2 regions of the Streptomyces sp. NPDC055254 genome follow, and region 2 is predicted to be linked to the other one. Evidence: predicted binding sites of a transcription regulator. Region 2 holds the regulator's gene; the other holds the start of a gene.
The links. The regulator HspR, encoded in region 2, represses chaperone genes until heat shock. The targets are predictions, from matches to a motif close to TTGAGNNNNNNNNNCTCAA.
Positions count from the first base shown of each region.

Region 1: lon (endopeptidase La) is a predicted target of HspR. The motif match lies at 4,501-4,519, and genes of this name have one in related genera.

Region 1 is NZ_JBSGQV010000001.1:417,522-431,810, reverse strand. It holds gene ACWFQ8_RS01900 (response regulator transcription factor) at 1-520, opposite strand, end outside; gene ACWFQ8_RS01895 (hypothetical protein) at 850-1,467, opposite strand; gene ACWFQ8_RS01890 (glycosyltransferase family 39 protein) at 1,504-2,901, shown strand; gene ACWFQ8_RS01885 (sulfurtransferase) at 3,528-4,358, shown strand; gene lon (endopeptidase La) at 4,542-6,938, shown strand; gene ACWFQ8_RS01875 (MarR family winged helix-turn-helix transcriptional regulator) at 7,241-7,696, shown strand; gene ACWFQ8_RS01870 (hypothetical protein) at 7,800-8,573, opposite strand; gene ACWFQ8_RS01865 (nitrate- and nitrite sensing domain-containing protein) at 9,035-11,860, shown strand; gene ACWFQ8_RS01860 (roadblock/LC7 domain-containing protein) at 11,857-12,345, shown strand; gene ACWFQ8_RS01855 (DUF742 domain-containing protein) at 12,342-12,734, shown strand; gene ACWFQ8_RS01850 (GTP-binding protein) at 12,757-13,389, shown strand; gene ACWFQ8_RS01845 (styrene monooxygenase/indole monooxygenase family protein) at 13,436-14,289, shown strand, end outside.
Region 2 is NZ_JBSGQV010000050.1:20,836-35,124, reverse strand. It holds gene dnaK (molecular chaperone DnaK) at 1-801, shown strand, start outside; gene grpE (nucleotide exchange factor GrpE) at 801-1,463, shown strand; gene dnaJ (molecular chaperone DnaJ) at 1,524-2,708, shown strand; gene ACWFQ8_RS30665 (heat shock protein transcriptional repressor HspR) at 2,710-3,180, shown strand; gene ACWFQ8_RS30660 (helix-turn-helix transcriptional regulator) at 3,261-4,268, opposite strand; gene ACWFQ8_RS30655 (hypothetical protein) at 4,422-4,712, shown strand; gene ACWFQ8_RS30650 ((2Fe-2S)-binding protein) at 4,709-5,026, shown strand; gene ACWFQ8_RS30645 (pyridoxamine 5'-phosphate oxidase family protein) at 5,176-5,589, opposite strand; gene clpB (ATP-dependent chaperone ClpB) at 5,723-8,308, shown strand; gene ACWFQ8_RS30635 (YbjN domain-containing protein) at 8,432-8,977, shown strand; gene ACWFQ8_RS30630 (hypothetical protein) at 8,985-10,163, opposite strand; gene ACWFQ8_RS30625 (pyridoxal phosphate-dependent aminotransferase) at 10,310-11,491, opposite strand; gene ACWFQ8_RS30620 (hypothetical protein) at 11,626-11,862, shown strand; gene ACWFQ8_RS30615 (DUF2617 family protein) at 12,198-12,746, shown strand; gene ACWFQ8_RS30610 (polyamine aminopropyltransferase) at 12,881-14,289, shown strand, end outside.

The DNA.
Region 1 (14,289 bases), on a different contig from region 2:
GGTGCACGTCCTCGGCCTGTACCCGGACCCGGCGCTGCGCGTGGTCGATCTCCAGGTCGCCCAGCCGCAGGGTGGCCCCGCGCGGCGCGTGCGCGGCGAGCGTGGCCCGTTCGACGCGTCGCAGCAGCACGTGGACGCGGGCGGCCAGCTCGCGCATCGAGAACGGCTTGGTCATGTAGTCGTCGGCGCCGACCCCGAGGCCGACCAGCAGGTCGGTCTCGTCGTCCCGGGCCGTGAGCATCAGTACCGGCACCGGCCGCTGCGCCTGCACCCGGCGGCAGACCTCCAGCCCGTCGAAGCCCGGCAGCATGATGTCGAGCACCAGCAGCTCCGGCAGCCAGCTCTCGGCCGCGGCGACGGCGGCGGGGCCGTCCGCGGCCGTCTGCACCTGGAAGCCCTCGGCCCGCAGTCGGGCCGCGATGGCCTCGGCGATGGTGCGGTCGTCCTCGACGACGAGCACGCGCCGCTGGGCGCCGGGTGTCGCCGCGGCGCCGTTGTGGGTGGTGTGTGTCTGTTCCATGTCCCGGTCCCGCCCCATGAAGATCTGCGTGGTGGGGTGCAGCGTAGAGGAGGCACCGGGCTGCGGCTATGCGGGGTTCGGACAGGGCATTTGTGCGGAACGCCCTGGTAGGGCGGAGGTTGTGCCGGGTGCCGGACCCCCCCACGGGACCGGCCCCTGGCAGGCGAGGCGGTCAGGTGCCTCGCGGTCTCGGGGGCTACCGTCCCCGGTCGGTCCCGGTCCTGCGCCGGGGCCGGCCGGTGACCACGTCCTTGATCCGATGCGGCCCTGCCCGTGCCGCTCCGAGGCGACCTGCCCCGTCCGAGCGGATGGGGCTCGCCCCGGCGGAGTCAGCCTCCGGTCAGCGGGGGTAGTGCCTCCAGCACCCGCGTCAGAGCCGGCGGTAGCGATTCCTGGGCGCCGGACACCTCGTGGCCGCCGTGGACGAACGCGAAGAAGTACCCGTCGTAGACCTTCGGACCGCCCGTGGAGATCCTCGGCAGCCGGGCGAAGTCCGCCTCGCGCAGCGCCGCGCGCAGGCGGTCGAGGTCCGCGCCGGGCAGCCGGCCGGACGATTCCGTCCCCGACCTGGCGTCCGACCGGCTCCAGGAGCCGTCCTCCTTGACGACGACGGTCCGGGTCTCCCCGGCGAAGCCGCCCGTACGGGAGACACGGACCAGCGCCGCGCCGGCGGCGGGCGGCCGGGTCGCGGCCGGGGGCGTCGAGGCGGACGAGGTCGTGGCCGGGGACGTGGCCGCCGGCGTGGCGGGGTCGGTCGGAGGGGCCGACGTCCGGGTCGGGTCCGGTCCGGGTGTCGCAGTCGCGCCCGCCGTCCCGCCCGCCGTTCCGCTCGCCGTCGGCCCCGGCGCGGGCGGCGCACCGTCCCCGGCGCCGGACGGCGCGCACCCGCCCAGGACCACCGCGCCCAGCAGGAGCCCCGCCACCGCCGCCGTTCGCAACGCTCGCACACCCACCTCCGCAAGGACCCGGGCCGAACCCCGAGTATGGAGTCCCCACCACCGTACGAACAGCACCCGGAGGCCGTCATCCGCCGCATCGCCCCATGGCGCGTGCTGCCGCCGCTGCTCGCCTCCCTGCTCGGCCTCTGGGGCCTGGAGCGCGGCGGCAGCATGTGGCGCGACGAGTCCGTCACCTGGCAGGTGGCCCACCGCCCCCTCGGCGGGCTCTGGGACCTGCTGGGGCAGGTCGACGCCGTGCACGGGCTCTACTACCTGCTCCTGCACGGCGTCTTCCAGCTGTGGGACGGCGGCCTGTGGGCGCTGCGGCTGCCCTCCGTCGCCGCGACCGCCCTCGCCGCCGCCGGCGTGGCCGCCGTCGCCCACCGGCTCGCCGGCGACCGGGCGGCGCTCCTGTCCGGCCTCGGGTACGCCGTACTGCCGCCGGTGCAGATGTACGCGCAGGAGGGGCGCTCGTACGCCCTCGTCGCGGCCGCGGTGGTGTGGGCCACGTACCTGATGCTGCGCGAGCGGTGGGCGGCGTACGCGGTGGTGCTGCTGCTCGGCTGCTGGCTGCACGAGTTCGCCGCGCTGGCCCTGCTCGCCCACGCCTTCACCGGCCGGCGCTCGCGCGGCTGGTGGTGGGCCGCCGGGGCCGTGCTCGCCCTGCTGCTGCCGCTGGCACTGGTGAGCGCGCGGCAGGCGCGGCAGCAGCTGGGCTGGCTGGGGCGGCCGGGCTGGGAGGACTGGACGGCGTACGGGGTGGTCGCGGCGGCCGCGCTGCTGCTCGCACGGGGGGCGGAACGGGAGCTCGTACGGGTGGCCCTGCCGCTGGTGCTGCTGCCGCCCGGGCTGCTGCTGACGCTGTCGCTGGTGCACCCCTGGTACGTCGACCGGTACGTGCTGTACGCGCTGGCCGGCCTCGCCCTGCTGGCAGGGGCGCGACTGGCGGCGCTGCCGTCCGGGACGGTCCGGCGCGTGTGGCCCTGGCTGGCGGCCGCGGCGCTGCTGGCGCCGACCGTGCTGTGGTCGGCGTGGCTGCACACCCCCGAGAGCCGCAAGGACGACGCCCTCGCGGTGGCCGCGGCGGTCCGCGAACGGGCCCGGCCGGGCGACGCGGTGGTGTTCCTGCCGTCGCGGCGGCGCGAGTGGCTGCTGTCGTCGCCGGAGGCGTACGGGGAACTGCGCGACGTCGCCCTGGACCGCGCCCCGGCCGCCTCGCGGAGCCTCCAGGGCACGGAGCTGCCGTCGGTGGAGATCCGCGAGGCGCTGATCGCGTCCCCCCGGGTCGTCGCCCTGCTGGACCCGGCCGACCAGCCGGTGGACCCCTACCCGCGCGAGGCGGTCAAACGCCAGACCCTGGCGGCCTGGTTCGACCTCTGCTCCACCACGGAGGTCCGCGGCGCCCGCATCGCGCTCTACGCCCGCCCCCACACCTGCCCCTGAGGCTCCTGTTCCTGAGGCTCCCGTCCCGGGTCGCGCGTTCCGGTGTGTGCCGGGTTGCCCCGCGGGCATGCGGGGTCACGGGTCGGTCGTACCCGGTTCAGGGGCCGAGTCGCCCCGGGGCGTGCCCTCCGTCTCCCTTGCACCTGCGCCTGCCCGGGCCCACGAACGGCCCACCCGTGGGCGCGGGGTTCGGCTCCGACCGTGCAGGCCGGGGCGGACCGGACCTACGTGGGTGCCGGGTCCGCCGGGATGCAGGGCGGCGGGACCGGCCCCCTGACCGCGCCGCCTCGTGACGGGCGGCGGCCTGCCCCTGGCGGCACGGCCCGAGTCGGGCCGGTGGTACCACCGGTCAGGCGGCGGACGAGGATGGGGGCGACCCGCGTCGCGCAGTCGGCGGGCCGTCCGCCCGGGAGTTGGGCGGCGCGGTCGGCCGCAACCTCCGGAGGTGCCCCGTGCCCACGCCCCGAACCCCCGCGTCCACGCCCCGAACCCCCGCGTCCCAGGAGCCCGTACCGCCCGGACGGGGGACAGCGGCCGAAGGCCGCGACCCCGCGAGCGCCGGTCCGGCGGCGGGCACCCGGCCGGGTGGCGCGGACGCCGGCGCCGGGGCCCGGGGCGACGCCGAGGTGCCGGGGCCGCTGGTCGGGGTGGACTGGCTGGCCGGGCGGCTCGGGGCGCCCGGGCTCGTCCTCTTCGACGCCTCCGTCGGCGCCCACCGCGGCGCGGACCACCGCATTCCCGGCGCCCGCCCCTTCGACCTCGACGGCGCCCTCTCCGACCACGACGCCCCCGCCCCGCACACCATGCCCGGCCCCGCCGCGTTCACCGAGGCCCTGCGCGACCTCGGCGTGGACGCCACCAGCACCGTCGTCGTCTACGACGGCGCCGGCGTCTACTCGGCCCCCCGCGCCTGGTGGATGCTGCGCGCCATGGGCCTCGACCGGGTCGCCGTGCTCGACGGCGGCCTGCCCGCCTGGACGGCCGCCGGCCTGCCCGTCGAGCCCGCCGGCCCCGCGTACGACGGACCGCGCGGCTCCTTCACCGCCCGCCCCCGCCCCGGGCTGCTCGTCGACGCCGCCGCCGTCACCGTCGCTCTGGCCGACCCCGCCGCGGCCGTCCTGGACGCCCGGACCCGGGGGCGTTTCGCCGGTACCGACCCCGAACCCCGCCCCGGCCTGCGCGGCGGTCACATGCCGGGCGCGCTGAACCTCCCCTTCGGCGAACTCCGGCGGCCCGACGGCCGGATGCGCCCGCCCGAGGAACTCCGCGACATCTTCCGGGCGCTGACGGGGGATCGGGAACACCTCTACTTCAGCTGCGGTTCCGGAGTGACGGCCTGTGTGCTCGCTCTGGGCGCCGAGCTCGCCGGACACGGGGGCCGGATCGCCGTGTACGACGGCTCCTGGAGCGAGTGGGGCCTGCCCTCGGACGCGCGCCCGGTGGTCACGGGCAGCTGACCGTCCCCGACGGCCCCCCAGCGCACCGTTCCCCGACGGCCGACCGCGCCGACCGGCCTTCCCCACGGCGCTGCGTGCCCCCGTACGAAGGTGTTCGCCGCCGGCGAACGGGCGTGGGGGAACATCCGGAGGCGCACATGCATTGAGTCGGCATAGCTCAACTTCACTGCCGGAGGGAAGATCATGGCTTCGACGTCCGTATCGCTCACCCTGCCCGTGCTGCCGCTCGACGACGAGGTCGTGCTGCCGGGAATGGTCGTTCCGCTGGACCTGTCCGACACCGAGGTGCGCGCCGCCGTCGAGGCCGCGCAGGCCGCGGCGGGCAGCGGGAAGCCCCGGGTGCTGCTCGTGCCCCGGGTCGACGGCACGTACGCGGCAACGGGTGTGCTGGGGACCGTCGAACAGGTGGGGCGGCTCTCCGACGGCGACCCGGGAGCCCTCATCCGCGGTCGCGAGCGGGTCCGCATCGGCGCCGGGACCACCGGTCCCGGCGCGGCGCTCTGGGTCGAGGGCGAGACGGTGGAGGAGGCCCTGCCGGACCCGCTGCCCGGTGCGGTGACCGAGCTCGTCAAGGAGTACAAGGCGCTCGCCACCAGCTGGCTCAAGAAGCGCGGGGCGTGGCAGGTCGTCGACCGCGTCCAGCAGATCGAAGGGGTGTCGGCCCTCGCCGACAACTCCGGCTACTCCCCGTTCCTGACGGTCGAGCAGAAGGTCGAACTGCTGGAGACCGCCGACCCGATCGCCCGCCTCAAGCTCGCCGTCAAGGCGCTCAGTGACCACCTCGCCGAGCAGGACGTCGCCGAGTCCATCGCCAAGGACGTCCAGGAAGGCGTGGACAAGCAGCAGCGGGAGTTCCTGCTCCGCAGGCAGCTGGAGGCGGTCCGCAAGGAACTGCGCGAGCTGGGCGGCGAGAAGGAGGGCGAGGAGTCCGACGACTACCGGGCCCGCGTCGAGGCCGCCGACCTCCCGGAGAAGGTACGCGAGGCCGCCCTCAAGGAGGTCGACAAGCTGGAGCGGTCCAGCGACCAGAGCCCGGAGGGCTCCTGGATCCGCACCTGGCTCGACACCGTGCTGGAACTGCCCTGGAACGAGCGCACCGAGGACCGGTACGACATCCGCGGCGCGCGGGCCGTCCTCGACGCCGAGCACGCCGGCCTCGGCGACGTGAAGGACCGCATCACCGAGTACCTCGCCGTCCGCAAGCGGCGCGGCGAGCGCGGCATGGGCGTCATCGGCGGGCGGCGCGGCGGAGCCGTGCTCGCGCTGGTCGGGCCGCCCGGCGTCGGCAAGACCTCGCTGGGCGAGTCGGTGGCCCACGCCATGGGCCGCAAGTTCGTCCGGGTCGCCCTGGGCGGCGTACGGGACGAGGCCGAGGTGCGCGGACACCGCCGGACCTACGTCGGCGCGCTGCCGGGCCGGATCGTGCGGGCCATCAAGGAGGCCGGGTCCATGAACCCGGTCGTGCTCCTCGACGAGATCGACAAGGTGGGCTCCGACTTCCGCGGGGACCCGGCGGCCGCACTGCTCGAAGTCCTGGACCCGGCACAGAACCACACCTTCCGGGACCACTACCTGGAAGTGGAACTGGACCTCAGCGACGTGGTGTTCCTGGCCACCGCCAACGTCCTGGAGGCCATCCCGGAGGCGCTGGCCGACCGGATGGAGCTCGTCCGCCTCGACGGGTACACCGAGGACGAGAAGATCGTCATCGCCCGCGACCACCTGCTGCCCCGGCAGCTGGACCGGGCCGGACTCGCCGCCGACGAGGTGGTCCTGGAGGAGGACGCGCTCAGGAAGCTCGCCGGGGAGTACACCCGCGAGGCGGGCGTGCGCACCCTGGAGCGGTCGCTGGCGCGGCTGCTGCGCAAGGTCGCTTCCCAGCACGAGCTGGGGGAGCGGGAACTGCCGCTGCGGATCGGCGCCGGTGAGCTGCGCGGGCTGATCGGGCGACCGCACCACGTGCCGGAGTCCGCCCAGGACCCGGCGGAGCGGCGCACGGCCGTACCCGGTGTGGCCACCGGCCTCGCGGTGACCGGGGCGGGCGGCGACGTGCTGTTCGTCGAGGCCTCGCTGGCCGACCCGGAGACGGGAGCGGCCGGCCTGACCCTCACCGGTCAGCTGGGCGACGTCATGAAGGAGTCGGCGCAGATCGCGCTGAGCTTCCTGCGGTCCCACGGGGCGGAGCTGGAGCTTCCGGTCGCCGACCTCAAGGACCGGGGCGTGCACATCCACTTCCCGGCGGGCGCGGTGCCCAAGGACGGCCCCAGCGCGGGCATCACGATGACGACGGCGCTGGCCTCGCTGCTGTCGGGGCGGCAGGTGCGGACGGACGTGGCGATGACCGGCGAGGTCTCGCTGACGGGGCGGGTGCTGCCGATCGGCGGCGTCAAGCAGAAGCTGCTGGCCGCGCACCGGGCCGGGCTGACCACGGTGATCATCCCGAAGCGGAACGAGGCCGACCTGGACGACGTCCCGGCGGAGGTGCTGGCCGGCCTGGAGGTCCACCCGGTGACGGACGTGCGCCAGGTCCTGGAACTCGCCCTGACTCCCGCGCAGGCCCGCGTCCCGGTCGCCGCCTGACCCTCCGCCCCCACCCGCCCGCGGCCCCGTGCGGGCACCCGTCCGCGGACGCCTTCGGGGTCCGGGGCCCGCCGGGTCCGGGGTCCGTCCGCTACGGAGGCCCCCCGGCGGGCCGGGGCCGGCCGGGTCCGGGGTCCGGTGGGTCGGCTGCCCGCGAGGGCGCCAGCACCGCCGGACGTATGGCCCCGGGTCCCGCTCCGGTGGGGTCCCGGGGCCCCGGCGGGCCCGCTGCGAAATACTGGGCGTCCATCCACGGGCCGCCGTCCGGCGCCCATCGGGCGCCCATCGGGTGTCACCCACCAGTGAAGGAGCGGGACGTGCACGGGAGCGAAGACCAGGAGTTCCTTGCCCTGGAGCGGGAGCTGTCCGTCTTCCTCCGGCGCGCCCGCGCCTCCTCCGGCGAGATGGCCCGCGCCCTCCACCCCGAGCTGGAGCCCGCCGCGTACGGACTGCTCGTACGCCTGGAGGCCGCCGGGCGGCAGCGGGCCACCGAGCTCGCCGCGTACTTCGGGGTCGGGAAGGCCACCATGAGCCGGCAGCTCCGGGCCCTGGAGGTCCTCGGCCTGGTCGCCCGCGAACCGGACCCCGCCGACGGCCGGGCCTTCCTGGTCGGCCTCACCGAGGAGGGCCGCGAACGGTTCCTGCGGGTACGGGACGCCCGGCGCGAGCAGTACATGCGCAAGCTCGCCGACTGGGACCGCGGCGAAGTGGCGGAACTGGCCCGACTGCTCAACCAACTGAACGCCGGCGCGGAGTAGGCGCAGGCCGCCCGAGCCGCCGAGGTGAAGGGCACGTCCTTCGCGCTGCCCGCCGGTCCCGGGACGCAGTCGTGGCGTGCGGAACCCGGCGGGCGCCGCGCCGCTACAGCTCCGCGTACGCGGCTGACGCGTCGTCGTGGCGCTTGTGCCGGGCCGGTGGCCGGGCCGGATCGGACTCGATGGCGCGGACCCGGCCGATCAGGCCGGCCGCGCCCTCCTTGCGCAGCACCGCCACGCACGCGCCCCAGTCGCCCTCCCCGAACGTGTCCGTCCACCGGCTCGCGCCGTCCGTGAGCACCGCCACCGCCCGCACCCGCTCCCTCGGGGTGCGCCCCGTCACCGCCCGGGCCGCCACCGCCGGATCCGCCGCCGCCGTGAAGAAGCCGCCCTCCGCGTTGCGCAGCGCGTCCGTCGCCGCCACCGAGCGCAGCACTTCCCGGGGGACCAGGTCCAGCCGGTCGTCGAGCACCGCCGTCACATCGCCCGCCGGCGCCTGGAGGAGCAGCACGGAGTCCGACAGCACCAGGTGTTCCACGTACGAGCCGTCCCAGCGGACGACGACCACCGTCGCCTGCGGCGTACGGATGTGAGAAAGGTCACAGGTGTCACGATGTGCCTCGGCCGTGCCGCGGACGGCTTCGGCCAGGATTCGGCCCAGCGGCATGTCCCGTCGCGATCCGGACAGTTCGGTCAATCGGCCGCCGAGTCGCGCCGTGAACCACGGCACTCCGTGCACGCAGCCGTCCTCGCCGCGGGGCGGGGTGACCCCGTCCAGGGCGACCAGGACACCGCCGCCCGAGGCGGGGATCGCGGCCGACAGCCAGTCCTCATTGGGGCGTTCCGGGTCGCCGGGGGTCGATGCGAGGTCGATGCGCATACGGACATTCTGCCCGGCAGGGTGCAGGGGTGCCCGATCAGGTACGTACCGCAGCGGCCGCCGCCCGGACCCGTCCGACCGGCCGCGCACCGGGAGGGCGCACCGGTCCGCGGCGCATGTGGGCGGGCATCCTGCCAAAGGCCGCATCGATCTTTCAACCACCCGTCCACGGACGGCCTTCTGACACGGGGTGTCCGAGTTGGTCGCCAACTAATCCGTGATGTTCACTCGTTCAGGTGGCGGGGCGGGCGATGTACGGCTCTCTCCCCATCACACTGCAAGGGTCTGAGGCGGTACGAGGGGGCAGGGAGCGTTTACTTGTTGACCGGCCGTTACCTCGGCCACACGAGTAGACGAGCCAGAGCCCACGTACAGGATTGCGAGTACCGGTGCAGAAGAAGCGGTCTCGGAAGAACGGCACCGCCACCGACGGCCCGGCCCCCGCAGGGCGGCGCGTTCGCGTGCGCAGCAGGCTGGTCGTCGGCGTGGCCGTCGCGGGCCTCACCGTCCTCGCGGCCGGTGCCCCCGCCGTCGTCTCGGCCACGACGGAACTGAACGACTCCCAGCGCCTGGTCAACCTCGCGGAGCAGACCGGGCAGATCCTCACCTTGGCGCACCTCCTCGGCGACGAGCGCGACGCCGTCGTCGAGTACGCGGCCAAGGGCCGCCCCGGGGCCGCCCGCGGCCCCGTCCAGGAGCGCACCGCCCGCACCGACCGGCAGATCGCCGAGGTGCGGGCCGAGGCGGACGAGGAACTCGCCCGCGCCCTGGGGCGCGTCCAGGCCGTCCGCACCGAGGCCGTCGACGGCAAGGGCAGCGCCCTCGCCGCCCACCAGGCCTACGCCGGGGTCATCTCGGAAGTCCTCGCCCCTGGCGACCGGCTCGCCGAGCTGACCCCGCCGCGCGCCGAGGCCGCCCTCGCCACCACCCGCCCGCTGGCTCCGTTGGGCCAGGCCGTGGAACAGGCCTCGGCCACCCGCGGACTGCTGCTCGCCGCGTTGGCCGTCCCCCGCGGCGAGCAGCTCCCCAACTCGGCGGTGGCCGACGAACTCACCACGGCCGCCCAGCGTTCGCGCGTACGGGAGCAGGCCGCCCTCGACGACTTCGCGCGGGTCGCGCGGCCGGACGTGCGCCAGACCCTCGCCGCCACCGTCACCGGACCCGAGGTCAAGACCGCCGAGGACTTCCTCGGGCGGCTCACCGACCGGCCCACCCTCACCACCGCCGACCGCCGGACCGATCCGGCCGCCCTCGGGTCCGCGCTCACCGCCCGCGTCGACCGGATCCGGTCCGTGGAGTCCACCCTCGCCGGACAGCGGGCCTCATCGCTCGCCGCGCTGCGGGACGACGACGTGACGCGGCTGGAGGTCCTGATCGGACTGCTCGGCGCGCTGTTCCTGGTCACGGTCGGCGTATCGACCGCCGTGGCCCGCTCGCTGACCCGCCCGCTGTCCGTCCTGCGCCGGGGCGCGGCGCGGCTGGCGACTCCCGAGGGCTCGGTGGAACCGGTCCGGTTCACCGGCCGCAACGACGAGTTCGCCGAGGTCGTCCGCCACCTGAACGCGGTACGGGACCAGACGGTCTCCCTGCACACCCGGATCGCCGGGCTCGACGCCGACCGGCGGCGGATCATCGGCCGCAACGAGGCCCTGGCCGCCGGCCGCGAGGTGCTGGAGGAGGAGCTGGGCACGCTGCGGGCCGGGCTGGAGGAGCACCGCCGCAACATGTCGACGACCTCCGTCTCACTGTCGCTGCGGACCCTGGGCCTGGTCGAGCGCCAGCTCGCGGTCATCGAGGAGATGGAGTCCAAGGAGCAGGACCCGGACCGGCTGGCGACCCTCTTCAAGCTGGACCACCTGGCGACCGTGATGCGCCGGCACAACGAGAACCTGCTGGTCCTGGCCGGTCAGGAGCACGGCCACGGGCAGGGCCTGCCGGTCCCGCTGGTCGACGTCATGCGGGCCGCCGTCAGCGAGATCGAGCGCTACGAGCGCGTCGACCTCGCGGCGCTGCCCTCGTACACGCAGGTAGCGGGGCACGCGGCCGACGACATCTCGCACGTCCTGGCCGAACTGCTGGAGAACGCGACGACGTTCTCGCCGCCGGACGCCAAGGTGAAGGTGTCGGGCTGGACGCTGGACTCCGGCAACGTGGTGCTGTCCGTCGTGGACGAGGGCATCGGCGTCACCGCGGACCGGCTGGAATCGCTGAACCTGCGGCTGTCGTCGCCCGACGCGTACGACGAGGAACCCGAGGCGGAACACGGCCTGGGCCTCGGCCTGTACGTGGCCGGGCGGCTCGCCGCCCGGCACGGTGTCACCGCGGAGCTGCGCGCCGCCCGGCACGGCGGCACCGAGGCCCTCGTGGTCGTCCCGGCGGCGCTGCTGCCGGCCACCCCGCCGGCGTCCCCCGTCCACAGCCTCGCCACGCCGGGCGCGCCGGCGCTGCGCCTGCCGGGCGTGATCGCGGAGGCGAACGAGAACACCCTTCCGTCGCGGGCCCGCGGCCCGGAGGCCGCGCAGAACGCGGCGGAGGCGGAGCCGGTCGCGGCGGCGCCGTCCGCCCCCGCGGACGAACCGCGGCCGGCGGACCCCGCGGAGCCGGAGGGGCTCGCGAGCCCCTCGGGCCATGACTCGGACGCCGTGCGGGAGTCGGGCACGGACGCGGACGGCCTCCCGTTCGACGCCCGGGACGGCGCCCCCGAGCCGGCCGCCGCCGAGGAGCTGCTGGCCAGGGTGGTGCCCGATGCCCCGCTCGCCTTCGAGCCCGGTGCCGATGCCCAGCTGCCGCCCGCCGAGCAGGTGTTCACCGTCCAGGACCCGGCGGCCTCCCACGAGCGACCGCTCGTCCCGGACCCGGACCTGGCGCCGGAGCCCGAGCCGCACCCGCACAGCCACGCCGCCGCCGAGGAGAACTGGGTGCCGCGCCAGGGCAGCCATCCCGCGCACGGGACGGACTCCGAGGAGGCCGTCACCGACAAGGGCCTGCCCAAGCGGACCCCGCGCACCGTCGGCACCGGCCGCGCCGAGGAGCCCGTACGGACCGAGCCGCCGCGCCGGGTCGACGCCGACGAGCTGAGACGCCGCCTCGGCGGCTTCTACCAGGGGGCCCAGGACGGGCGCCGCGTCGTCGCGGCCGAGCTCGCGCGCGACCACGCGCCGCAGGACGCGTCGGAGGCGCAGGACGCGCAGGACGCGCAGGACGACGTCCAGGACCATGTTCAGGCCCGGGGGCAGGGACAGGGGCCGACCGACCAGGGGGACACCGCACAGGAGGCACGCACATGACCGCGCCCAGTACGTACGGACTGAGCACCCAGGCACGCAACCTGCAGTGGCTGCTGACCGACCTGGTCGAGGAGGTGCCCGGCGTCAACTCCGTCGCCGTCGTGTCCTCCGACGGCCTGCTGCTGCTCTCCTCCGATCCCGGCACGGGCGCGGCGGAGGCGGCCCGGCCGACCCGGCCGGCCAAGGGCCCGCGCGGCGCCTCGGCCGACCTGGCCACCATCGTCTCCGGCCTCGGCAGCCTCACCGCCGGCGCCGCCTCGCTGATGGAGTGCGGATCGGTCAAGCAGACCATGGTGGCGATGGAGCACGGTTCCGTCTTCGTCATGGCGATCAGCGACGGTTCACTGCTGGGTGTGCACGCCACCCCGGACTGCGACATGAGCGTCGTCGCCTACCACATGGCCCTGTTCGTCGGCCGCGCCGGCCACGTCCTGACCCCCGAAGTCCGCAGTGAGCTGCGCCAGTCGATGGAGAAGACCCCGTGAGGAGTACGGCCTCCGACCGGCTGCCGATACGCGGAGCCGACCGCCGCCCCGCCCGCGTCCGCCCGTACTCCCTCACGGGCGGCCGCACCCGCTTCGCGCAAGTCCTGCTCGTCGAGACCTTCGTCGCCGCCCTGGACACCGCCTCGAAGCCGGAGCCCCAGAAGCCCGACCGCATGCCCGAGATGCGGGCCATAGTCGAGGTGTGCCGCCGCATGCGCACGGTCGCCGAGATCGCGGCGCTGCTGAAACTGCCGCTCGGTGTGGTCCGCGTCCTGGTCAGCGACCTCGCCGACCAGGGACGGATCCGCGTCTACGGGACGGGGCACGGCGCCGGCCGCCCCGAACGCGCGCTGCTGGAAAGGGTGCTCAGTGGGCTCCGCCGTCTCTGAATCCAGCCTCTCCGAAGCCGCTGTGTCCGAAGCCGCTGTGTCCGAGGCCGCTGTGTCCGGGTCGGCCGATTCCGAGCCCGCACAGCCCTGGCAGTACGACCGCTCCCGCGCGCCCGTCGCCGTCAAGGTGCTGGTGGCGGGTGGATTCGGCGTCGGCAAGACCACCTTCGTCTCCTCCGTCTCCGAGATCACCCCGCTGCGCACCGAGGCGGTGATGACCCAGGCCAGTGTCACGACCGACGACCTGTCCGGGACGCCGGACAAGCACACCACCACCGTCGCCATGGACTTCGGCCGCGTCACCCTCGACGACGACCTCGTCCTGTACGTGTACGGGACCCCGGGCCAGGAGCGGTTCTGGTTCATGTGGGACGACCTGGTGCGCGGCGCCATCGGCGGCATCGTGCTGGCCGACACCCGCCGGCTGCGGGACTGCTTCCCCGCCCTCGACTACTTCGAGAGCTGCGGCCTCCCGTACGCCGTCGCCGTCAACCACTTCGAGGGCTCGCGCGCCTACGAGCCCGAGGACGTGCGCGAGGCGCTGACGGTGCCGCCCCACGTACCGGTCGTGATCATGGACGCACGGCAACGGGGCACCGTGGTCGAGTCCCTGCTGACCCTGGTGGGCCACGCCCTGGACAGCACCCCCGAGTAGCCCGGTCCCGGTCCACCGCCGCACTAGCCCCGAATCGAGAACCCAGATGCGCAAGATACTCGTCGTCGGAGCCGGTCAGTCCGGTCTCCAGCTCGCCCTCGGACTGCAGTCCAAGGGGTACGAGGTCACCCTCATGTCCAACCGGACGCCGGACGAGATACGCACCGGGCGGGTGATGTCCACGCAGTGCATGTTCGACACGGCGCTCCAGCACGAGCGTGATCTCGCCATCGACTTCTGGGACCGGCAGGCCCCGAGGATCGAGGGGCTGGGCGTCTCCGTCGCCGCCCCGGACGGCTCCCGTCCGATCGACTGGCTCGGCCGCCTCAAGGGGTACGCGCAATCCGTCGACCAGCGCGTGAAGATGGCCGGCTGGCTCGACACCTTCGCGCAGCGCGGCGGGCAGCTGGTCGTCCACGGCGCCTCCGTCGCCGACCTCGACTACTTCTCCCGCACCTACGACCTGGTGCTGGTCGCCGCGGGCAAGGGCGAGCTGGTCTCGATGTTCGGGCGGGACGCGGCGCGTTCCCCGTACGACGCCCCGCAGCGCGCGCTCGCGGTCTCCTACGTGCACGGGCTGGGCCCGCGGCCGGAGCACCCGCAGACGGAGGCCGTCCGCTGCAACCTCGTGCCGGGCGTCGGCGAGCTGTTCGTGATGCCGACCCTCACCACCTCGGGCCGGGCGGACATCCTCTTCTGGGAGGGCGTGCCCGGTGGCCCGGTCGACGCCTTCAACGGGGTCAAGGACCCGGGGGAGCACCTGGCGCTCACGCTGGACCTGATGGAGCGGTTCACCCCCTGGGAGTACGCGCGGGCCACCAAGGTGGACCTGACGGACGCGGGCGCCACCTTGGCGGGCCGGTACGCGCCCGTGGTCCGCAATCCGATCGGCCGGCTCCC
Region 2 (14,289 bases):
GGCGTGCTCAAGGGTGAGGTCAAGGACGTCCTGCTCCTCGACGTGACCCCGCTGTCCCTGGGCATCGAGACCAAGGGCGGCATCATGACCAAGCTCATCGAGCGCAACACCACGATCCCGACCAAGCGCTCCGAGATCTTCACGACGGCCGAGGACAACCAGCCGTCCGTGCAGATCCAGGTCTACCAGGGCGAGCGCGAGATCGCGGCGTACAACAAGAAGCTCGGCATGTTCGAGCTGACCGGCCTGCCGCCGGCCCCCCGTGGCGTCCCGCAGATCGAGGTCTCCTTCGACATCGACGCGAACGGCATCATGCACGTCACGGCCAAGGACCTCGGCACGGGCAAGGAGCAGAAGATGACCGTCACCGGCGGCTCTTCGCTCGGCAAGGACGAGGTCGACCGCATGCGCCAGGAGGCGGAGCAGTACGCGGACGAGGACCTCCGTCGCAAGGAGGCGGCCGAGTCCCGCAACCAGGGCGAGCAGCTCGTCTACCAGACGGAGAAGTTCGTCAAGGACAACGAGGACAAGGTCCCGGCCGACGTCAAGACCGAGGTCGAGACGGCCGTCTCCGAGCTGAAGGAGACCCTCAAGGGCGAGGACACCGCCGAGATCCGCACGGCGACCGAGAAGCTCGCCGCCGTCAGCCAGAAGCTCGGCCAGGCGATCTACGCCGACGCCCAGGCCGCCCAGGGCGCCGCCGGCGCCGCTGCCGGTGACGCGGGCCAGGCGAAGGCCGACGACGACGTGGTCGACGCCGAGATCGTGGACGACGAGAAGCCGAAGGGCGGCGCTGCCTGATGTCGGAGGAGACCCCGGGCTTCGACGAGAAGCCCGAAGTCCCCGCCGACGGCACGCCCGAGGAGCCGAAGGCCGCCGACCCCGCCCAGGCGGAGGAGGCGGCCCCGGCCGGGGACTCAGCACAGGCCGAAGGCCAGGACACCGCTCTGCTGGCGCAGCTGGACCAGGCCCGTACTGCGCTCTCCGAGCGCACGGCGGACCTCCAGCGGCTCCAGGCGGAGTACCAGAACTACCGTCGCCGGGTGGAGCGGGACCGGATCACCGTCAAGGAGATCGCGGTCGCGTCCCTCCTGACGGAACTCCTCCCGACCCTGGACGACGTCGGTCGGGCGCGCGAGCACGGCGAGCTGGTCGGCGGCTTCAAGTCGGTGGCCGAATCGCTGGAGACGGTCGCCGCGAAGATGGGCCTCCAGCAGTTCGGCAAGGAGGGCGAGCCCTTCGACCCGACGATCCACGAGGCCCTGATGCACTCGTACGCGCCGGACGTCACCGAGACGACCTGCGTGGCGATCCTGCAGCCGGGGTACCGCATCGGGGAGCGCACGATCCGTCCCGCACGGGTCGCGGTGGCCGAGCCCCAGCCGGGGGCGGCCCCGAAGGTGGAGTCCGCGGAGGGCGAAGGTCCGTCGGACAAGGACGCGGATGCCCCCGACAAGGGCTGACGCACCACCCGCACCACACGCAGTACGGCCCGTAGAGGCACGAGAGGAGGGACACCGGGGATGAACACGAAGGACTTCGTCGAGAAGGACTACTACAAGGTCCTCGGTGTCCCGAAGGACGCCACCGAGGCCGAGATCAAGAAGGCGTACCGGAAGCTCGCCCGCGAGTTCCACCCGGACGCCAACAAGGGTGACGCCTCGGCCGAGGAGCGCTTCAAGGAGATCTCCGAGGCGAACGACATCCTCGGCGACCCGAAGAAGCGCAAGGAGTACGACGAGGCCCGCGCCCTGTTCGGCAACGGCGGTTTCCGGCCGGGGCCGGGCGCGGGCGGCTCGTTCAACTTCGACCTCGGCGACCTCTTCGGGGGCCAGCCGCAGGGCGGCGCGGGCGGCGGCTTCGGCGGCGGTCTGGGCGACGTCTTCGGCGGCCTCTTCAACCGCGGCGGCGCCCCCGGCGCCGGTCCGGGCACCCGCGCCCAGCCGCGCCGGGGCCAGGACATCGAGTCGGAGGTCACCCTCTCCTTCACGGAGGCGGTGGACGGGGCCACGGTCCCGCTCCGGATGTCCTCGCAGTCGCCCTGCAAGGCCTGTTCGGGCACCGGCGACAAGAACGGCACGCCCCGGGTGTGCCCGACCTGTGTCGGCACCGGACAGGTGTCCCGGGGCAGCGGCGGCGGCTTCTCGCTGACCGACCCCTGCGCGGACTGCAAGGGCCGGGGCCTGATCGCGGAGACCCCCTGCGACGTGTGCAAGGGCAGCGGCCGGGCCCGTTCCTCGCGCACCATGCAGGTCCGGATCCCGGCGGGCGTCTCCGACGGCCAGCGGATCCGGCTGCGCGGCAAGGGCGCGCCGGGCGAGCGCGGCGGCCCCGGCGGTGACCTCTACGTCGTCGTGCACGTCGACGCCCACCCGGTGTTCGGCCGCAAGGACGACAACCTGACGGTGACCGTGCCGGTGACGTTCGCGGAGGCGGCGCTGGGAGCCGACATCAAGGTCCCGACCTTGAACGGCCCCTCGGTGACGCTGAAACTGCCGCCCGGCACGCCGAACGGCCGCACCATGAGGGCCCGCGGCAAGGGCGCGGTCCGCAAGGACGGCACTCGCGGCGACCTGCTGGTGACGGTGGAGGTCGCGGTTCCCACGGAACTGTCGGACAAGGCCCGTGAGGCGCTGGAGATGTACCGCGAGGCGACGGAGTCCGAGGACCCGCGCTCCGCGCTGTTCGAGTCCGCGAAGGGAGCATGACATGGACGGCCGCCGACGACAGTCCTCCCGATTGGGTGGGGGCTATCAACTCACCGACGAGACCCCCGTCTACGTGATCTCGGTGGCCGCCCAGCTCTCGGGTCTGCACCCGCAGACCCTGCGCCAGTACGACCGCCTCGGCCTGGTCTCCCCGGACCGCACGGCCGGCCGCGGCCGGCGCTACTCGGCCCGTGACATCGAACTGCTCCGCACGGTGCAGGCGCTGTCCCAGGACGAGGGCATCAACCTGGCGGGCATCAAGCGCATCATCGAGCTGGAGAACCAGGTCGCCGCGCTCCAGCAGCGCGTGGCCGAGCTCTCCGCGGCCGTGGACGGCGCTGCGGCCACGCTCCAGGCCCGCGAGGCCCAGGTCCACGCCTCGTACCGCCGCGACCTGGTCCCGTACCAGCCCCCGCAGCCGGGCAGCGCCCTGGTCGTCTGGCGCCCGACCCCGAAGCGCCCCCTGGACTGACCCCGGCCCTGCCGGCACCGCACCCGCACGCACGAGACGGCCCCGCCCGGAAGCTTCCGGGCGGGGCCGTCTCGCAGTACTCAGAGGCGGGGTTCCCGGGCCGGCCCCGAGACGCGGCCCAGGATGCCCGACTGGGCTATCAGGAAGCCGAGTTGGGCCCGGCTGCCGCTGCCCAGGGCGGTGGCCAGCTTGGCGATGTGCGCGCGGCAGGTGCGCACGTTCATTCCCAGGCGGCGTGCGATGGCCTCGTCCACGTGTCCTTCGACGAGCAGTTGGGCGATGGAGCGCTGCACGCCCGAGATGCCCGACGGCGTCGGATCGTAGGGGATCTGCTCGTTGAGCGGGGTGGCCCGCCGCCAGAGCTGTTCGAAGACGCGGACGAGGTAGCGGACGAGCGCCGGGTGCCGCAGTTCCAGGGCGATCTGCTGGTCGTCGCTGGCGGGGATGAAGGCGACGGACTCGTCGCAGATGATGAGCCGCTCGACCAGTTCCTCCAGCGTCCGGATCTCCACCTTCCCGCTGGCCATCCGGTCGACGTAGGCCATCGTGCCGCGGCTGTGGCGGACGGTGTGCTGGTACAGGGTGCGCATGCTCACGCCGCGCCGGATGAGCGGTTGGTCGCGCTCGATCGCCTGGTTGAGAATGTTCTCGGAGCGTCCGCCGCCCGGTTGGATGGTCAGCATTTCCGCCTGGCACTCGGCGGTGGCCACATTGAGCGCCGCGTTGATCCTGTTGAATCCCTCCAGCACGGTGATCGCGTGCGTCGGCGCGGGAGTCAGCGCGCTGATGGCCATGAATGGCTCAAAGGCTTCGGCGAGCTCGATGGAGGAGCGCCGGCGTTGCAGGATCTCCCGTTCCAGCGGGTGGAGCCGTTGCGCCAGGGCGACCGAGGGGGGAACCGGACGGAGCCAGTTGTCGTCGTCCGGATCAGGGTGCAGCAGCGCGAATTCCAGCAGGCAGGGCGTCTGCTCGACCTCTTCGCGGGCGATTCGGCCGGAGCTGAGCGCACTTGCGTACAGCTCGGCCCCGAGGTCGCACAGGTCTGTCACCGCATGGGGATGTGTCTGGTCTATCCGCATTATCGGCATATCTCCCACCCCCAGGGTCCTGCATGTACAGGAACATGATGCATCGCCACGGTGGCAATGGCGTGGCTCGATAAGTCATCGTCTGAGATGCGGGGGAGAGGAATCCATCAAGTGAGGACAACGTCGACCATGTACAAGAAATTGCTTCGCTCGGTGGCTGCCATTGCTCTCTCTACGGCTGCTGCTGTCGGTGGAATCTCGCTCGCGGACAGCGGCTGGGGCAGCGCCCCGGTCGACAGCGGCTGGGGGGCCGGGACCACCGGCGACGACGACAGCGGTTGGGGGACCCCCGGCAAGGGTGACAGCGGCTGGGGCAGTGTCCGGGCCGACAGCGGCTGGGGCCCCGCTCCGCAGCCCGTCGACGACAGCGGATGGGGGATCGCGCCGGCCGGTACGGAGTCAGACAGTGGCTGGGGCGCGGGTGGGAAGTCCGCGGGCGCATGACACCCCCCGACGACCGCGGTTTCCGCCGCGAAATGGCCTCTGCCTACCGGTCCGGATGGCAATTCATCGACCTGGCCACCGCGATTCCCTACCCCGGCGACTCGCTGATGGTCACCCTGTTCGGTCAACCGATCGTCGTCGTGCGCGAGGAGGACGAGGACGTACGTGCCTACCGGTGCCTGCGCCGCCCGAGGGGCGCGCCGCAGCCCGTCCGCTGCGAGGTGCGCTACGGAATGGTCTTCGTCAATCTTGATCAGCGCGATCACCAGCTCTTCGAACCCGACATCACCACCGCCACCCCCCGCAGTGCCTGAAGCGATTCCCCCGTCGTTGCAGATCGCTCAGGCACTTCCCCCACACAACGGCGCCATCGTGGACCTGACCACGATGGCGCCGTTGTGATGTCCGCGTCCAGTCGCTGACCGGACAAGCTGGGAGGGGCGCCGAGGAGTCCGTCAGCGGCTCACGCGCGGCCCATCGCCCGGTCCAGGGTGATCTCCATGACGACCCGGTCGGGGTTGGGCGAGGGCGTCCGCCCGTACCGCTCGGCGTAGCGCGCCACCGCGTCGGCGACCGACGCCTCGTCCGTACGGATCACCGCGCGCCCCTCCAGGGTGGCCCAGCGCCGCCCCTCCATCTGGCAGACCGCGACCCGCGCTCCGCCCGGCTCCGTCGCCTCGGCCGCCAGGATGTTGCGGACCTTCTTGCTGTGCTTGTTGCTGATCACCCGGGCCAGACCGGCCTGCGGGTCGTACGTCACGCCCACCGGGACCACGTGCGGCGTGCCGTCCGGCCTCGGGGTGGTCAGGGTGCACACGTGCCGCTCCCGCCAGAAGGCGAGGTACTCGGGAGTCGGGTGGAGTACGTCATGGGACATGGACCGAAGGGTACTGGGACGTACCCCGAACAGCCTTGAGTGGAATAGACTCAACTTTGCATATGCTGTTCCTGTCAGTAACAGGCAGTCAGGGTGCCGCGCGTGCCGCCCACCCCGGAGAGGAGAAGACGCAGTGGATGCCGAGCTGACCAACAGGAGCCGGGACGCCCTGAACGCGGCCACCAGCAGGGCCGTCAAGGACGGGCACGCGGACCTGACCCCCGCCCACCTGCTGCTGGCGCTGCTCGCCGGCGAGGACAACGAGAACGTCACCGACCTCCTCGCCGCCACCGACACCGACCAGGTCGCCGTACGGACGGGGGCGGAGCGGCTGCTCGCCGCCCTGCCCAGCGTCACCGGTTCCACCGTCGCGCCCCCGCAGCCCAGCCGCGACCTGCTCGCCGTACTCGCGGAAGCCGACGCCGAGGCGGGCCGGCTCGGGGACGAGTACCTCTCCACCGAACACCTCCTCATCGCCGTCGCCGCCAAGGGCGGCGCCGCGGGCGAGGTCCTTTCCACCCGGGGCGCGAGCGCGGAGAAGCTGCTCGCCGCCTTCCAGAACGCACGAGGAGGACGCCGGGTGACCACCCCCGATCCCGAGGGCCAGTACAAGGCCCTGGAGAAGTTCGGCACCGACTTCACGGCTGCCGCGCGTGAGGGCAAGCTCGACCCGGTCATCGGCCGCGACCAGGAGATCCGCCGCGTCGTCCAGGTGCTCTCGCGCCGCACGAAGAACAACCCGGTGCTCATCGGCGAGCCGGGCGTGGGCAAGACCGCCGTCGTCGAGGGCCTGGCCCAGCGCATCGTCAAGGGGGACGTCCCCGAGTCGCTCAAGAACAAGCGGCTGGTCTCCTTGGACCTGGGCGCCATGGTCGCCGGCGCCAAGTACCGGGGCGAGTTCGAGGAACGCCTCAAGACCGTCCTCGCCGAGATCAAGTCGAGCGACGGCCAGATCATCACCTTCATCGACGAGCTGCACACCGTCGTCGGCGCGGGCGCCGGCGGCGACTCCGCCATGGACGCGGGCAACATGCTCAAGCCCATGCTGGCCCGCGGCGAGCTGCGCATGGTCGGCGCGACCACGCTCGACGAGTACCGCGAGCGGATCGAGAAGGACCCGGCCCTGGAGCGCCGCTTCCAGCAGGTGTTGGTCGCCGAGCCGTCCGTCGAGGACACCATCGCCATCCTGCGCGGCCTCAAGGGCCGCTACGAGGCCCACCACAAGGTGGTCATCAACGACAGCGCGCTGGTCGCGGCCGCCACCCTGTCCGACCGGTACATCACCTCCCGCTTCCTCCCCGACAAGGCCATCGACCTCGTCGACGAGGCCGCGTCCCGGCTGCGCATGGAGATCGACTCCTCCCCGCTGGAGATCGACGAGCTCCAGCGCGCGGTGGACCGCCTGCGCATGGAGGAGCTGGCGCTGAAGAACGAGTCCGACCCGGCTTCGCGGGAGCGCCTCGAAAAGATCCGCAAGGACCTCGCCGACAAGGAGGAGGACCTGCGCGGCCTGACCGCCCGCTGGGAGAAGGAGAAGCAGTCCCTCAACCGGGTCGGCGAGCTCAAGGAGCGCTTGGACGACCTGCGCGGACAGGCCGAGCGGGCCCAGCGCGACGGCGACTTCGACACCGCCTCCCAGCTGCTCTACGGGGAGATCCCGGCCCTGGAGCGCGAGCTGGCGGAGGCCACCGAGGCCGAGGCCGAGGCGTCCAAGGGGACGATGGTCAAGGACGAGGTCGGCCCGGACGACATCGCGGACGTGGTGGGCGCCTGGACCGGCATCCCCGCGGGCCGCCTGCTGGAGGGGGAGACCCAGAAGCTGCTCCGCATGGAGGACGAGCTGGGCCGCCGCCTGATCGGCCAGGCCGAGGCCGTAGGGGCCGTCTCCGACGCCGTGCGCCGCACCCGCGCCGGCATCGCCGACCCGGACCGCCCGACCGGCTCCTTCCTCTTCCTCGGCCCCACGGGCGTGGGCAAGACCGAGCTGGCCAAGGCCCTCGCGGACTTCCTCTTCGACGACGAGCGGGCCATGGTCCGCATCGACATGTCGGAGTACTCCGAGAAGCACAGCGTGGCCCGGCTGGTCGGCGCCCCGCCCGGCTACGTCGGGTACGAGGAGGGCGGCCAGCTCACCGAGGCCGTCCGCCGCCGCCCGTACAGCGTGGTGCTCCTGGACGAGGTGGAGAAGGCCCACCCGGAGGTCTTCGACATCCTGCTCCAGGTCCTGGACGACGGCCGCCTCACCGACGGACAGGGCCGGACGGTGGACTTCCGCAACACCATCCTGATCCTCACCTCGAACCTGGGCAGCCAGTTCCTGATGAACCCGGCCACCCCGCCGGAGCAGAAGAAGGAGCAGGTCCTGGAGGTGGTCCGGGGGTCCTTCAAGCCCGAGTTCCTCAACCGGCTGGACGACCTGGTCGTCTTCTCCGCGCTGTCCGGCGACGAGCTGGTGCACATCGCGGAGCTCCAGATCGGCCGGCTGGCCGCGCGGCTGGCCGACCGCCGCCTCACACTGGACGTGACGCCCGCCGCCCTGGCCTGGCTGGCCGACGAGGGCAACGATCCGGCGTACGGCGCCCGGCCGCTGCGCCGCCTGATCCAGACGGCGATCGGCGACCGCCTGGCCAGGGAGATCCTCTCGGGCGAGGTCAAGGACGGCGACACCGTACGGGTCGACGTGGCGGACGGGGGACTGCTCGTCGCCAAGGCGCTCTGAGTCCCTCCCCGGTCACGCGCGGTCCGCTCCTGTCCGCCCGGAGCGGATCGGGCGTCCAGGGGTGGACACGGGGTAGGCGCGATGGGGGAGGATGCAAGTAATCCGCACGAAGGGAAGTACACGGTGAGCATCGACCCGGCCTCGATTCCGAACTTCGGAGGGCAGCAGCCCGAGCCGCAGGCCACAGGACCGGCGGGCCCCGTCGTCCCCGACCAGGATCTGGTCAAGCAGCTGCTGGAGCAGATGGAGCTCAAGTACGTCGTCGACGACGAGGGTGACCTCGCGGCGCCGTGGGAGGAGTTCCGCACCTACTTCATGTTCCGCGGTGAAGGCGACCAGGCGGTCTTCTCGGTGCGGACCTTCTACGACCGTCCGCACAAGATCGAGGAGAAGCCCCAGCTCCTGGAGTCGATCGACGACTGGAACCGCCGCACCCTGTGGCCGAAGGTCTACAGCCACACCCACGACGACGGCTCGGTCCGCCTGATCGGTGAGGCGCAGATGCTGATCGGCACCGGCGTCAGCCTGGAGCACTTCGTGTCCTCCACGGTCAGCTGGGTCCGCGCCTCGATCGAGTTCGACAAGTGGCTCGTCGAGCAGCTCGGACTGGAGCAGGACGTCGACTCCGCCGACGGCGACGACAAGGACGGCGACGACACCAACCAGTAGTCGTCCGTCACAGCGGTACGCGTGCCACGAGCAGCAGGTACAGCCCGTAGCCGTAACTGAGCCCGGCCAGCCCCGCGGTCACCACGACCGCGGTGCGGGGCCGGGCTCTGGCCATGGCGGCGGCCACCGGCAGCAGCAGCGGGAACGCGGGGAGCAGGAAGCGGGGCTTCGACTCGAAGTAGCCGGCCCCGCCGAAGGTGATGGCCAGCAGGACCGCGGTGTAGGCGAGCAGGGGCAGCGGGGTCCGGTCCAGGACCAGGAGTATCGCCAGCAGTCCGGCGGCGGCCAGGACCGCGACGGTCACGGTGGTGGCGAGCGGTACGTGCCCGCCGGTCAGGACGCGCTCGGCGGAGCGCAGCGCCCCGGCGCCGAAGTCGAAGCGGGAACCCCAGCGCCGCTGCACCTCGAAGTACCCGCCGAGCGGGTCCCGCAGCCGTACGCCGACCGCCAGGACGTACGCGGCCCAGCCGGCCGGGGCCAGCAGCCCGGCCGCCCACACCTCGGGCGCCCGGGATCTTCGTACGAGGATCGCGTGCAGGGCCATGACCGAGACGGCGGCCGCGACGGCGAGCCCGGTGGGGCGGGTCAGCCCGGCGAGCACGGCGAGAGCCGCAGCCGCCGTCCAGCGGTCGCGCAGCACGGCGTAGAGGGCCCAGGCGGCGAGGGCGGCCAGCAGGGCCTCCGTGTAGGCGAGGGACAGCACCACCGCGTGCGGCAGCGCCGCCCACAGGCCCACGAGCAGCAGCCCGGCGCGGGGTCCGACGACGTGCGCGCCGATCCGGTACACGCCGACGGCCGCGGCCCCGGCGCAGACCCAGGCCACGAGCACCCCGGCCGGCACGAGCCCGCCGGGGACGACCGCGGAGACCGTCCGGATCAGCACCGGGTAGAGCGGGAAGAAGGCCAGGTCGCTCTGGACGGACCCGGTCTGGACCGTCATGAGGGTGCGCCCGTACCCGTTGGCGGCGATCCCCAGGTACCAGGCGGAGTCCCAGGAGAGGCCGAGGACCCGCAGCGGATCGCGGCCGGACCACCAGGCTCCGAGGGCCAGGACCAGGACCCCGGCGCCGCGGACGGCGGCGAACACCCCGAGCGCGATCACGGTCGCGGGTGCGGCCGACCGCACCGCCTTGACCGCGCGGACCTCCAGGGGTGACGGGGTCACCGCCACTCTGCCCGTTGCCATCTCTGCCGACTCCTGCTGGTGTGGACGCCCACCCGCGGGTGAGGGCTTCGGGCACGTCTTGCAGGCGCCAGCTTCACATCGCCCTCAGTCGCCCCGCAACCACCGCCGGTGTCCGGTACCGGCCGCCCCGCCCCCGCCCGAACGGCCTACAGCCGCGCCAGTCGCTCCGCGGCCTCGCGGAGCACGTCGGGCCTCTTGCAGAACGCCCAGCGGACCTGGGTGGCTCCCGCGGCCTTGTCGTCGTAGAAGACCTGGTTGGGGATGGCGACGACGCCGCAGCGCTCGGGCAGGGCGCGGCAGAACGCCAGGCCGTCCCGCTCGCCGAGCGGGGCGATGTCGGTGGTGATGAAGTACGTGCCCTGCGGGCGGTAGACCTCGAACCCGGCCGCCGCGAGGCCGCCGGCGAGGATGTCGCGCTGGGCGGCCAGGTCGGCGCGGAAGGTTTCGTAGTAGGCGTCGGGCAGGGCGAGGGCCTCGGCGATCGCGTACTGGAAGGGGCCGGAGGAGACGTAGGTGAGGAACTGCTTCACCGAGCGGACCGCCGCCACCAGCTCGGGCGGCGCGGTGAGCCAGCCGACCTTCCAGCCGGTGAAGGAGAAGGTCTTGCCGGCCGAGGAGATGGTCACCGTGCGCTCCCGCATGCCCGGGAAGCCGGCGAGCGGGGTGTGGGCCCCCTCGAAGACCAGGTGCTCGTACACCTCGTCCGTGACGACGAGCAGGTCGCGCTCGACGGCCAGCTCGGCCACCGCCGCCAGCTCCGCCGGGCCGAGGACGGTGCCGGTCGGGTTGTGCGGAGTGTTCAGCAGCAGCAGGCGGGTGCGCGGGGTGACCGCGGCGCGCAGCTCGTCCGGGTCGAGGGCGAAGGTCCCGGCGTGCGGGCGCAGGGTGACGGGGACGCGTACCCCGCCGGCCATCGCGATGCAGGCCGCGTACGAGTCGTAGAACGGTTCGAGGGCGATGACCTCGTCACCCGGTTCGAGGAGGGCGAGGAGGGCGGCGGCGATGGCCTCCGTCGCGCCGGCGGTCACCAGGACCTCGGAGTCCGGGTCGTACGAGAGGCCGTAGAAGCGCTGCTGGTGGGCGGCGATCGCGGTACGCAGCTCCGGGACGCCGGGGCCCGGCGGGTACTGGTTGCCGAGGCCGGTGAGGACCGCGCGGGAGGCCGCCTCGGCGATCTCGGCCGGGCCGTCGGTGTCGGGGAAGCCCTGGCCGAGGTTGATCGACCCGGTGCGGACGGCGAGGGCCGACATCTCCGCGAAGATCGTGGTGCCGAAGGACGCCAGCCTGCGGTTCAGGAACGGGCGGTTGCTGCTCTCGGGTGCGGTCATGGGCGCCATCCTGCGGGGAACCTCTGGACTTGCTCAAGTGTGCTTTGGCCCGTGTGGCGCGCGGGCATCTCCCCTGCACGCGGGACGCGGGGATCCCGCCCCCCGGGAGACCGGGGCGTGAGAGAGGGGCGGACATGACGTTCGTCTTCATTGTTCTGGGACTGATGCTCTTCGCGTTCGTCGTGACCGTGGCGGTACGGGCTTTCAAGAGCGGTTACTCCGGCTCCGGAGACTCCGCAGGCTCCTCCGCGGGCAGTTGGTGGGCCGGCAGCGGTTCGTCGGGCTCCGGCTCCTCGTGTTCGAGCGGTTCCTCCTGCGGCGGCTCGTCGTCGTCCTGCGGCGGTGGCGGCGGATGCGGCGGTTCCAGCTGACACGGGGCAGCTGGCACCGGTCCGCCGGGACCGGGCGGGACAGGGCGCCCGACGGGCTCGTTTCCGTCGGGCGCCCCCTTGTGCGCCCCCGCACGGCGACGCGCGGGACGCAACTTGTTGAACACGTGAACTGTGGAGCCCCCGGGGGGATGTAAACCCCGTCAGATTGGGTAAAACCGCTGTGAGTGCCGTGCCTTTCATGATTCCCTCGGTCGAGTAGACCAGTCCTCGGACCTTCCTGGACTTCCTGTGGACCCGTGCCGGTGTCCCCCCACCCGTTGACCACCGCTGGCGGGATCCGGCCCATCTCCCTCGCGCGTTTGCGGAGCCGACTCATGCTCACGACCCTCCAGACCTCCTACACCGACACGCGTGCCGCCGACCTCGCCTGGGCCCTGGGTCGGGAGCGGCTGCCCGCCCTGGGCGTACTGAACATCGAACTGGACGGCGCCAAGGTGGAGTTGCGCCTGCTGGGCGCCTCCCACCAGGTACTTCTGGAGGAGGACGACGTGCTCTGCTCGGAGACGGTGGCCTGTATGCCCGGCAGCAGTACGCCGCTGCCCCTCGGCGTCGCCAAGCGGTTGGGCGACTGGGAGTACGAGTTCGCCGCGCGGGTCGAGACGCTGTCCCGCGGATCCTTCGCGGGGCGGGCGCAGGAGCTCCTCGCACTGGTCGCGGATCACCCGAACGGGCTCGCCGGTACCTTCCCGGGCAGTCCGCACGCCTTCACCGCCATGCTCGCGCAGCGCTACGAGGGGCAGGTGCGCTGGCGGACCTGGCACGCGTACCCGCAAGAAGGCCAGCTCGTGGCCACGCGGACGCGGGTCGGAGTGCGCATGGCCGCCGGAGCCGGGGAGGCCGTGGAGGCCCCTGTGCTCCTCTGATCGGGCGAGGGGGCGCGGCGGCGCGTTCCGGTGCGCGGTGTGCGTCGCCGTTAGGCCAACTGGCCTGATCAGTAAGCCACTTGCACCCATGTGGGTGACCGGGTGGGCGGAGGCGGTGACGTACGGTTCGCTGCATGATCGACCGTTCCGTCCCGCGCCGGGTGCTCCCCGCACCGGAGCCCGCGGGCAGGGAGACCGTCCCGGCCGCCCTGCCCGTACGGCCCCGGACCGGCCGACTCCTCGTCCTGGCCACCGTGTTCGTCTGCGCCGCCTGCGGCCTCGTGTACGAACTGGAACTGCTCGCCCTCGGCTCCTACCTCGTCGGCGACTCGGTCACCCAGGCGTCGGTCGTGCTCTCCGTCATGGTCTTCGCCATGGGCGTCGGCTCCCTCCTCGCCAAACGGCTCCGCCACCGGCCCGCCTTCGGATTCGGCGCGATCGAGGCCGGGCTGGCCCTGCTCGGCGGGCTCTCGGCCATGGCGCTGTACGCGAGCTTCGCCTGGCTGGGGGAGTCCCGGCCCGCGCTCGTCGCCTTCTCCTTCGCCATCGGCGTGCTCATCGGCGCGGAGATCCCGCTGCTGATGGTCCTCATCCAGCGGATCCGCAGACAGGACGCGGGCGGGGCCGTCGCCGACCTGTTCGCCGCCGACTACGTGGGCGCCCTCGTCGGCGGCCTGGCCTTCCCGTTCCTGCTCCTCCCGATGCTCGGCCAGCTCACCGGCGCCCTGCTCACCGGCACCGTCAACGCCGTCGTCGGCGGAGCCCTGGTGCTGTGGCTGTTCCGCCGCGACCTGAGCCGGCGCGCCCGCTGGACGCTGATCGCCGCGAACGCGACCGTGCTCGCCGTGCTCGCCTCCGCGACCGTGCTCGCCGACGATTTCGAGCGGGTGGCCCGCCGGGCCGTCTACGGCGGGGAGGTACGCGTCGCCGTGCGGACCGGCGTGCAGGAGCTGGTCCTGACCGGGCCCCCGACCGGCTCCCCCCGCTCGCTGGACCTGTACCTCGACGGCCGGCTGCGGGTCAGCGGCTACGACGAGTACCGCTACCACGAGGCCCTCGTGCACCCCGCGATGACCGGCCCGCACAGCCGGGTCCTGGTCCTCGGCGGCGGCGACGGACTCGCCGCGCGCGAGGTGCTGCGCTACCCGGACGTCGCCTCCGTGACCGTCGTCGAGATCGACCCGGGCGTGGTGGGTCTCGCCCGCACCGACCCCATGCTCTCCGCGCTCAACGCGGGGGCGTACGAGGACACCCGCGTGGGCGTCGTCACGCAGGACGCCTTCGCCTGGCTGCGGGGCCCGGCCGCCCACGACCGCTTCGACGTCATCCTCTCCGACCTCCCGGACCCCGGCATCACCCCCAGTGCGAAGCTGTACTCGCAGGAGTTCTACGGGCTGGCCGCGCGGGCCCTGCGCCCCGGCGGCCGGATGGCCGTGCACGCCGGGCCGATGGCCACCCGCCCCCGTACGTACTGGACCGTCGAGTCCACCCTGCGCGCGGCCGGGCTGCGGACCTCCCCCTACAGCGCGGGCGGGCGCCTCGC